One region of the Streptomyces syringium genome, then DNA from elsewhere that is predicted to be linked to it. Evidence: riboswitches for the same ligand, from Rfam matches in the RefSeq annotation. Region 1 holds a riboswitch; the other holds the start of a gene.
The links. Region 1 has a riboswitch for cobalamin ahead of JO379_RS01885 (ABC transporter substrate-binding protein). Riboswitches for the same ligand answer to the same signal wherever they lie in the genome.

Region 1 (3,729 bases):
CAGCAACAGATTGAGCGACCGGGCCCGCAGGATCAGCACCGCGACGGCCACCAGCAGTGCGCCCGCCGGCAGCCAGAGGGTGTCCCACCGCACTCCGCCGAGGCCCCCGAGTGTCCAGGCGAGCACCTCGCGGGCCTGGTTGCCACGGTCGGCGGTCAGCAGCACGAGGTCGGTCAGGGCGGTCGCGACGGCGGCGACGGCGACTCCGGACAGCACCAGCCGGACGGAGGTGATCCGACCGGTGGCCCGGGCGGTCGCGTACACCAGCAGCAGGGTGAGCAGGGCTCCCGCGAAGGCGGACACCGACAGCGACAGCGTGCCGAACAGGGTCACACCGGAAACGATGACCAGGACCGCCCCCAGCGAGGCGCCCGAGGACACGCCCAGCAGATACGGGTCCGCGAGCGGATTGCGGACCAGGGCCTGCATGGCCGTGCCGACCACCGCGAGCCCGGAGCCGGTCACCGCGCCGAGCAGTACCCGGGGAGCCCGGGCGTCGAGGACGATGGTCTCGCGCGCCCGGGTCCAGGCCGGCTCCGGCCACGGCGCCCCCACGCGGTGGGCGACGATGCCCCACACCTCACCGGGCGGCACGTTCACCGAGCCGATGGTCAGCCCGGCCGTCACCGAGACCAGCAGGAGAGCGCCGAGAAGCACCAGGACCAGCGGATAGGGCACCTTGCGCCGTCCGCGCGGTGGCATCCGGACCGTCCTGGAGCGCCGGGATGCCGTGTCGGCCGTGTCCGCCACGGCCGACGGACGGGCCGTCACCGGAACCGCTCGGGATGCAGTCGGCGGGCCAGATCCTCCACCGCGTAGGGGGGCCGCACACCGACCAGGGTCGAGGTCAGCGGCAGTACCGTGAACCGCTGGTTCTTGACGGCGGGCACGTCGGCGAGGGCGGGGTGGGACAGGAGGAACTTCTTCTTCTGCTCGACACTGCCCGAACCGCGGTAGTCGTAGATGGCGATGACCTCGGGTTTGCGCTCGACGACCTGCTCCCAGGAGACGTCACCGAAGACCTCGTCGAGGTCGCCGAACACGTTGCGCCCTCCGGCCAGCCGGATGATCTCCGTGCCCAGGCTCTTGCCGCCTGCCGTGAAGGCCGCCTTGTCCCCGCTGTCGTAGACGAACACCGGCACCGGCCGGCTGCCTTCGACCGCTTCGGTCGTCCTGGCGACGCGTTCCTCGAGGCGCGTCACGAGGTCGTCGGCCCTGCCCTGGATGCCGAAGATCCGGCCGATGGTACGGACCTCCTCGTAGGCGTCCGCCATGGCCACGCGGCCTTTGCCGCAGTACTCGCGGTTGAGATAGGTGTCGATGCCCGCCTCGGCGAACACCTTGCGGGATCGCCCCTCCTTCTCCGCGAAGGCGGAACCGTAGCCGCCGTACACGAAGTCGGGCTCGGCGTCCACGACGGTCTCGAAGGACGGCTCCTTCTTCGCCAGCTCGGGAATCCGGCCGAAGTCGCGGCGGTGCTCGGGCAGCACCGCGGAGTCGGGGAACGACGTGCCGACCATCGCCTTCTTCAGCCCGAGAGCGAGCATCAGCTCGGCCGGGTGCTGGTGGATGGTCACCACCCGGGCGGGTGGCTTCCGATAGGTGGTCCGGGTGCCGCAATTGTCGATGGTGACGGGAAACCCCTTCGCCCGCGGGGCCGTGGCCCGGTCGTCCGCAGGGTCCGTCGCTCCGCAGCCTGCCAGGAAGCTCGTGGCAAGGACCGAAGCCAACGCACAACGGATGATCCGCCGACGGGTGGGGGACGAAAAGGAAAGACGGTGGATGCCGTCGTACATGTGATGCCTCCTGCGGAGTCCGCGCTCCTCGGACAGCCCTCGCGACGGGACAGTGTCCTGACTCCCGGAGCGACGTCCCCTGGCCTCCGACCGCTCTCGCGGTGGTCTCCCCCAGAGGTATCGCTTCCCGGTCACAGTGGCGGGACCGTGCCGGATTCACACCGGCTTCCTGATTCCCCGTCGCGACGATGACCCGGTGATATTACGAGTGGCGGGCGAGGCGGGAAAGGGCGCACGATCGATCAATTCGCGCCCCCCTCCGCCTCATTCAGCCCTGACGGGAGGCGCGAAGGATCAGTCGTTCGGCGTCCTGGTCGTAGGGCCGGCCGTCGAAGCCACCGAAGATCTCGACCTCTTCGAAGCCGGCCTCCTCGGCCATCGCCCGCAGTTCGACCGCGCTGTACACGAACCAGACCAGGCTCGCCCGGCGAACGCGGTCCCCGCGGACCAGCACCCAGTCGCTGCGCAGCCGGGCCCAGTCGTCGAGCACGGTGTCGGTCTGCACCAGCAGATCACCGCCCCGGTGGACGACCTTCGGCGGCACGACCTTACGGGCCAGGAGCTCCTTGCCCGCCACGTCCAGCAGCAGACGGCCACCGGGTTCCAGACAAGCACGCATGTTGCGCAACACCCGCATGTTGGCGGCGTGTTCCTCGAAGTACCCGAACGATGTGAACATGTTGAGCACGACGTCGTAGGCCTCCGGCTCGACGTGGTGCAGCGCGTCGGTCCGGACGAACCGGGCCTTCGCCCCCGCCGCCCCGCAGAACTCCCGCGCCCGCTCCAGCATCGCGGGACTGCGGTCCACGCCGGTGACGTGGTGGCCGCGACGCGCCAGCGGAACGGTGAACACACCCGGGCCGCAGCACAGGTCCAGGACACGGGCCCCGGGAGTGAAGGCCAACAGGGGAGAGGAGTCGAGAAGTTCCTCCGCCTGGCTGTAGCGCTGTTCGGAGAAGAGAAAGTCGTAGAACTCGGTCCAGAACTCGTCGTCCTCGAACCCGTCCGTCCGTGTCATCAGGAACCGGCCTTCCTTCGCGTCGTCGAGTCGATCGGTTTCCCCGCACCCGGTGCCGTGCGCACCGCGAGCAGCAGGGGCGGGAGAAGCAGACACTGAGCCGCGGCCGCCAGCCAGAACCAGCCGGTCTCCCCGGCGTCGAGGCCGAGACCGTAGAGCTGCCCGCCGAGAATCCCGCTCGCGCACGCGCCGAGGCCGGCCGCGAGACGCTGCTGCCCGAACACGACGGCATCGGAGCGCGGACTGCGGCGCAAGGCCTCCAAGTCGTTCTTCAGGAACAACACGATGTCACCGAAGGTGATCAGCGCGCCGCCCAGCAGCAGCGCCGTCCTGGTGCCGGCCGACAGGACCGCCATTCCGGCGGCGAGCGCGAGGAAGCCCCCCACCAGCGCCCGCCGGTACGGCATCCGGCGGATCCGGCCGGAGGCCAGTGGCTGGACCACGATGACCAGGACGAAGCAGGTGAGCAGCACCAGGCTGTAGAACTCGCTGGACGCCCGCTCCACCGCGAACACGGCCAGATAGTGCTGGAAGTGGAAGTACAGATAGAAGGCCAGCAGATTGGCCGCGAACGGCAGCGGTGCCACTCCCGAGAGCAGGCCCCTGCTCACCGGGAGACCATCGGCCTTCCCCGGGTCCGCGCCGACGGCTCCGCCCGCCGGCCCCACCGGGGTCCTCTCCGTGGGCAGCAGCGCGTGGCCGGCCGTCACGCCCAGGAACAGGGCTGTCGTCGCGAGGAACAGCCAGCCGGGTGAGGACAGCACGAACGGGCCGGCGATCAGTGGTCCGACCGCCATGCCCGCGTTGAGCGCCGCGTTCCCGGCCGACAGGAACATCGGCCGCCGCTCGTCGTCCACGCCGCGCACCAGATAGGCCTTGTTGGCGGGGAGATACAGCGCCGCACCGCAACAGGTG
Region 2 (3,729 bases), 6.7 Mb from region 1:
ACGTCGGCGTCCAGCTCCTCGATGGCACCGATGATGACGCCGAACTCGGCGTAGCACATATGCGTGTGGATCTGGGTGTCCGCCCGGACGCCCGCGGTGGTCAGCCGGAACGCCTCGGTCGCCCAGGCCAGATAGCCGGGCCGGTCGGCGGTGCGCAGCGGCAGCGTCTCGCGCAGCGCGGGCTCGTCGACCTGGATGACGGCGGTCCCGGCGGCCTCCAGGTCGGAGACCTCGTCGCGCAGGGCCAGGGCGACCTGGCGGGCGGTGTCGGCGAGCGGCTGGTCGTCGCGGACGAAGGACCAGGCAAGCATGGTGACGGGGCCGGTGAGCATGCCCTTGACCGGGCGCTCGGTCTGCGACTGGGCGTAGCTCGTCCAGGCCACGGTCATGGGCTCGGGGCGGGAGATGTCGCCGGCCAGGATCGGCGGGCGGACGTAGCGGGTGCCGTAGGACTGCACCCAGCCGTGCTGGGTGGCGAGGTAGCCGGTGAGCCGCTCCGCGAAGTACTGGACCATGTCGTTGCGTTCGGGCTCGCCGTGGACGAGGACGTCCAGCCCGGCCTTCTCCTGGAAGGCGAGGACGTCGCGGATCTCGGCGGCGATGCGCTCGTCGTAGCCGGCGGCGTCGATCCGTCCCGCGCGCAGATCGGCGCGGGCGGTACGCAGCTCGGTGGTCTGCGGGAACGAGCCGATGGTGGTGGTGGGCAGCAGCGGCAGACCCAGCCGGGCCCGCTGGGCGGCGGTCCGCTCGGAGTACGGCTGCGGGCGGCGGGTGTCCCGCTCGGTGACGGCCGCGGCACGGGCCCGGACGGCCGGGTCGTGGGTCAGGGCCGAGGCGGCGCGGGAGGCGCGGGCGGAGCGGTTGGCGGCGAGCTGCGGGGCGATGACGTCCGTGCCCTCGTTCAGTCCGCGGGCGAGGGTGACGATCTCCTCGGTCTTCTGGCGGGCGAAGGCGAGCCAGCGGGCGACCTGGGGGTCCACGTCGCGTTCGGCGGTGGCGTCGAGCGGGACGTGCAGCAACGAGCAGGAGGGGGCCACGTCCACCCGGCCGGCGAGGCCGAGGAGGGTGGCGAGGGTGGCCAGCGAGTGTTCGAGGTCGTTGATCCAGATGTTGCGTCCGTCGACGACGCCGGCGACGAGGCGCTTGCCCGGCACGCCGCCGGCCGCGGCGAGGGCTTCGAGGTTGGCGGCGGCGGGGCCGGTGAAGTCCAGGGCCAGTCCCTCGACGGGTGACTTGGCGAGGACGGGCAGGGCGTCACCGAGGCGGTCGAAGTAGGTGGCGGCCAGGATCCGGGGCCGGTCGGCGAGCGCGCCCAGGTCGCGGTAGGCGCGGGTGGCGGCGCTGAGGACGGCCGGCGACTGGTCCTGGACGAGCGCGGGCTCGTCGAGCTGGACCCACTCGGCGCCCGCGGCCCGCAGCTCGGCCAGCACCCGGGCGTACACGGGGAGCAGCCGGTCGAGGAGGGTGAGGGGCTGGAAGTCGGCCGGGGCGCCGGGGGCGGGCTTGGCGAGGAGCAGGTAGGTGACCGGGCCGACCAGGACGGGGCGGGCCGTGTGGCCGAGGGCGAGGGCCTCGCGCAGCTCGCCGAGCGGCTTGGCGGGGTCGGCGGTGAAGACGGTGTCCGGGCCCAGTTCGGGGACGAGGTAGTGGTAGTTGGTGTCGAACCACTTCGTCATCTCCAGCGGCGGGGCCTCCTGGGTGCCGCGGGCCATGGCGAAGTAGCCGTCCAGGGCGTTGTCCCGGACGGCGGCGCGGTGCCGCTCGGGGATGGCGCCGACCATGACCGTGGTGTCCAGGACGTGGTCGTAGAGCGAGAAGTCGCCGGTGGGCACCTCGTCCACGCCGGCCTCCGTCAACCGGCGCCAGGCGGCGCGGCGCAGAGTGGCGGCGGTGGTGTGCAGGGCGTCGGCGGTGACGCGGCCCGCCCAGTAGCCCTCGATGGCCTTCTTCAGCTCACGGGACTGGCCCTGCCGGGGGTAGCCGTGGACGGTGGCCCGGGAGGGCGGGGTGGTGTTGCGGTCGGTCACGGAACTCTCCTTCGCGAGTCGCGGAATGACCACGGCGGACCCGGGCGCGAAGGGACGACGAAGAGGGCGGGCGCGCTGGGCACACCTGCCTGCCACCGCCGGCCCTCCCTCGGGGCCACCGAGATCACCGCACGCGGGTGGCGCGCGGGCAGTGGCAGGTCTTCGGACTCGCGGGCGCGCCCTGGGGCCTTGGGGCCGCCGGGCACCTACTGGCCGTCGCTTCCCGGACGCGTGGGCGTCCAGTGCGTATGACGGCGGTCGTTCCCACTCACCGCTGCGGGGCAGTCCCGGATTTCCACCGGGTTCCCTCTTGCGACGCTCCCGCCTGGCGGGCGGGGCGAACCAGCTGCGTCCCCCACCCTAGACACAATGCGGAAGGACCGGTAGGGGAATCCGCGCAAGGATTCGATCTTGACGCGTGGCCGGTATCCGCCGGTGGACACTCCGCGCGTGCCGACCCGGCACGGCGTGGACGCCCGGCCCGACGTGCCGGGCGGCGGCCCGGGCGGGGCCTGTCCGCCCTGGAGGCACGGGCGTGCGGCACCCCGGTGGTCACCGCCGCGGCGGCCGCACCCGCCGCCCACGGCACCGTTGCGGGCGGTCCATGTGACGCATGAGAATCTCCGGTACGCCCGGACCCCGCCCGGACCCTGGAGTCGCCGTGACCGCCTTCGCGCACGCTCCTTTCGACCGCCGCACCGCGCTGCGGGCCGTGGCCGCGTCGGCCGCGGCCGGGCCCGTCGGGGGTGGTGGCGGCCGGAGTCCGCTGCGGGTGATGAGCTTCAACCTCCGCTACGCCTCCGACACCCCGCCGAACACCTGGGCCGATCGGCGGCCCGTCATGCGCACGCTGCTGCGCCACGAGCGCCCTCATCTCCTCGGCACCCAGGAGGGGTTGTACGCGCAGCTGCGCGACATCGCCGACGATCTCGGGCCGCGCTACGCCTGGGTCGGCACGGGCCGCGCGGGAGGCAGCCGCGATGAGTTCACCGCCGTCTTCCACGACGTGCGGCGGCTCGCCCCCGTCGCGTACGACCACTTCTGGCTCTCCGACACCCCGTATCTGATCGGCTCCGCGACCTGGGGCAACACTGTGATCCGGATGGTCACCTGGGTCCGGTTCCGCGATCTGCTCACCGGGGGCGAGTGCTACGCCCTCAACACCCATCTCGACCACGCCCATCAGAACGCGCGCGAGCGCTCCGCCGCGCTGATCACCACCCGGCTGCGCGGTCTGGATCCGGCCCTGCCCCGGATCGTCACCGGCGATTTCAACGTCCCCGCACACGGCAACCCCGTCTACGACACGATGCTCGAACAGGGTTCGCTCGTGGACTCCTGGGACACGGCCGATCAGCGCGGGGCGCAGTACGCGACCTTCCACGGCTACCGGCCGCTCGTGCCGGACGGCGACCGCATCGACTGGATCCTCACCTCGCCCCGGGTACGGACCCGGCGCGCGGCCATCAACGTCTTCCAGCAGGGCGGGCAGTTCCCCAGCGATCATCTGCCGGTGCAGGCGGACCTGGAGCTGTAGGGCGCCGCCTGTTTCATGGCCGCTTATCTCAAAGCCGCCCGAGTGTCACCACTTTGAACCGATCCACCCCGGGCACGGCACCGACTATCGGACATTCGAACATCAGGCCTCCCTTGGCGCACCAGAACCGCAGAAAACCCTTCCGCCGCAGGCCACCCTGGGTGA

Region 2: it holds a riboswitch for cobalamin, as region 1 does, so the genes downstream of both, metE (5-methyltetrahydropteroyltriglutamate--homocysteine S-methyltransferase) here and JO379_RS01885 (ABC transporter substrate-binding protein) in region 1, are expected to answer to the same signal.

What each region holds. Positions count from the first base shown of each region.
Region 1 covers NZ_JAGIOH010000001.1:399,606-403,334, reverse strand. Annotated here, with positions in the region: gene JO379_RS01890 (FecCD family ABC transporter permease) at 1-702, opposite strand, end outside; gene JO379_RS01885 (ABC transporter substrate-binding protein) at 768-1,796, opposite strand; cobalamin riboswitch at 1,827-2,009, opposite strand; gene JO379_RS01880 (class I SAM-dependent methyltransferase) at 2,065-2,814, opposite strand; gene JO379_RS01875 (MFS transporter) at 2,814-3,729, opposite strand, start outside.
Region 2 covers NZ_JAGIOH010000001.1:7,075,725-7,079,453, reverse strand. Annotated here, with positions in the region: gene metE (5-methyltetrahydropteroyltriglutamate--homocysteine S-methyltransferase) at 1-2,027, opposite strand, end outside; cobalamin riboswitch at 2,180-2,372, opposite strand; gene JO379_RS30715 (endonuclease/exonuclease/phosphatase family protein) at 2,689-3,564, shown strand.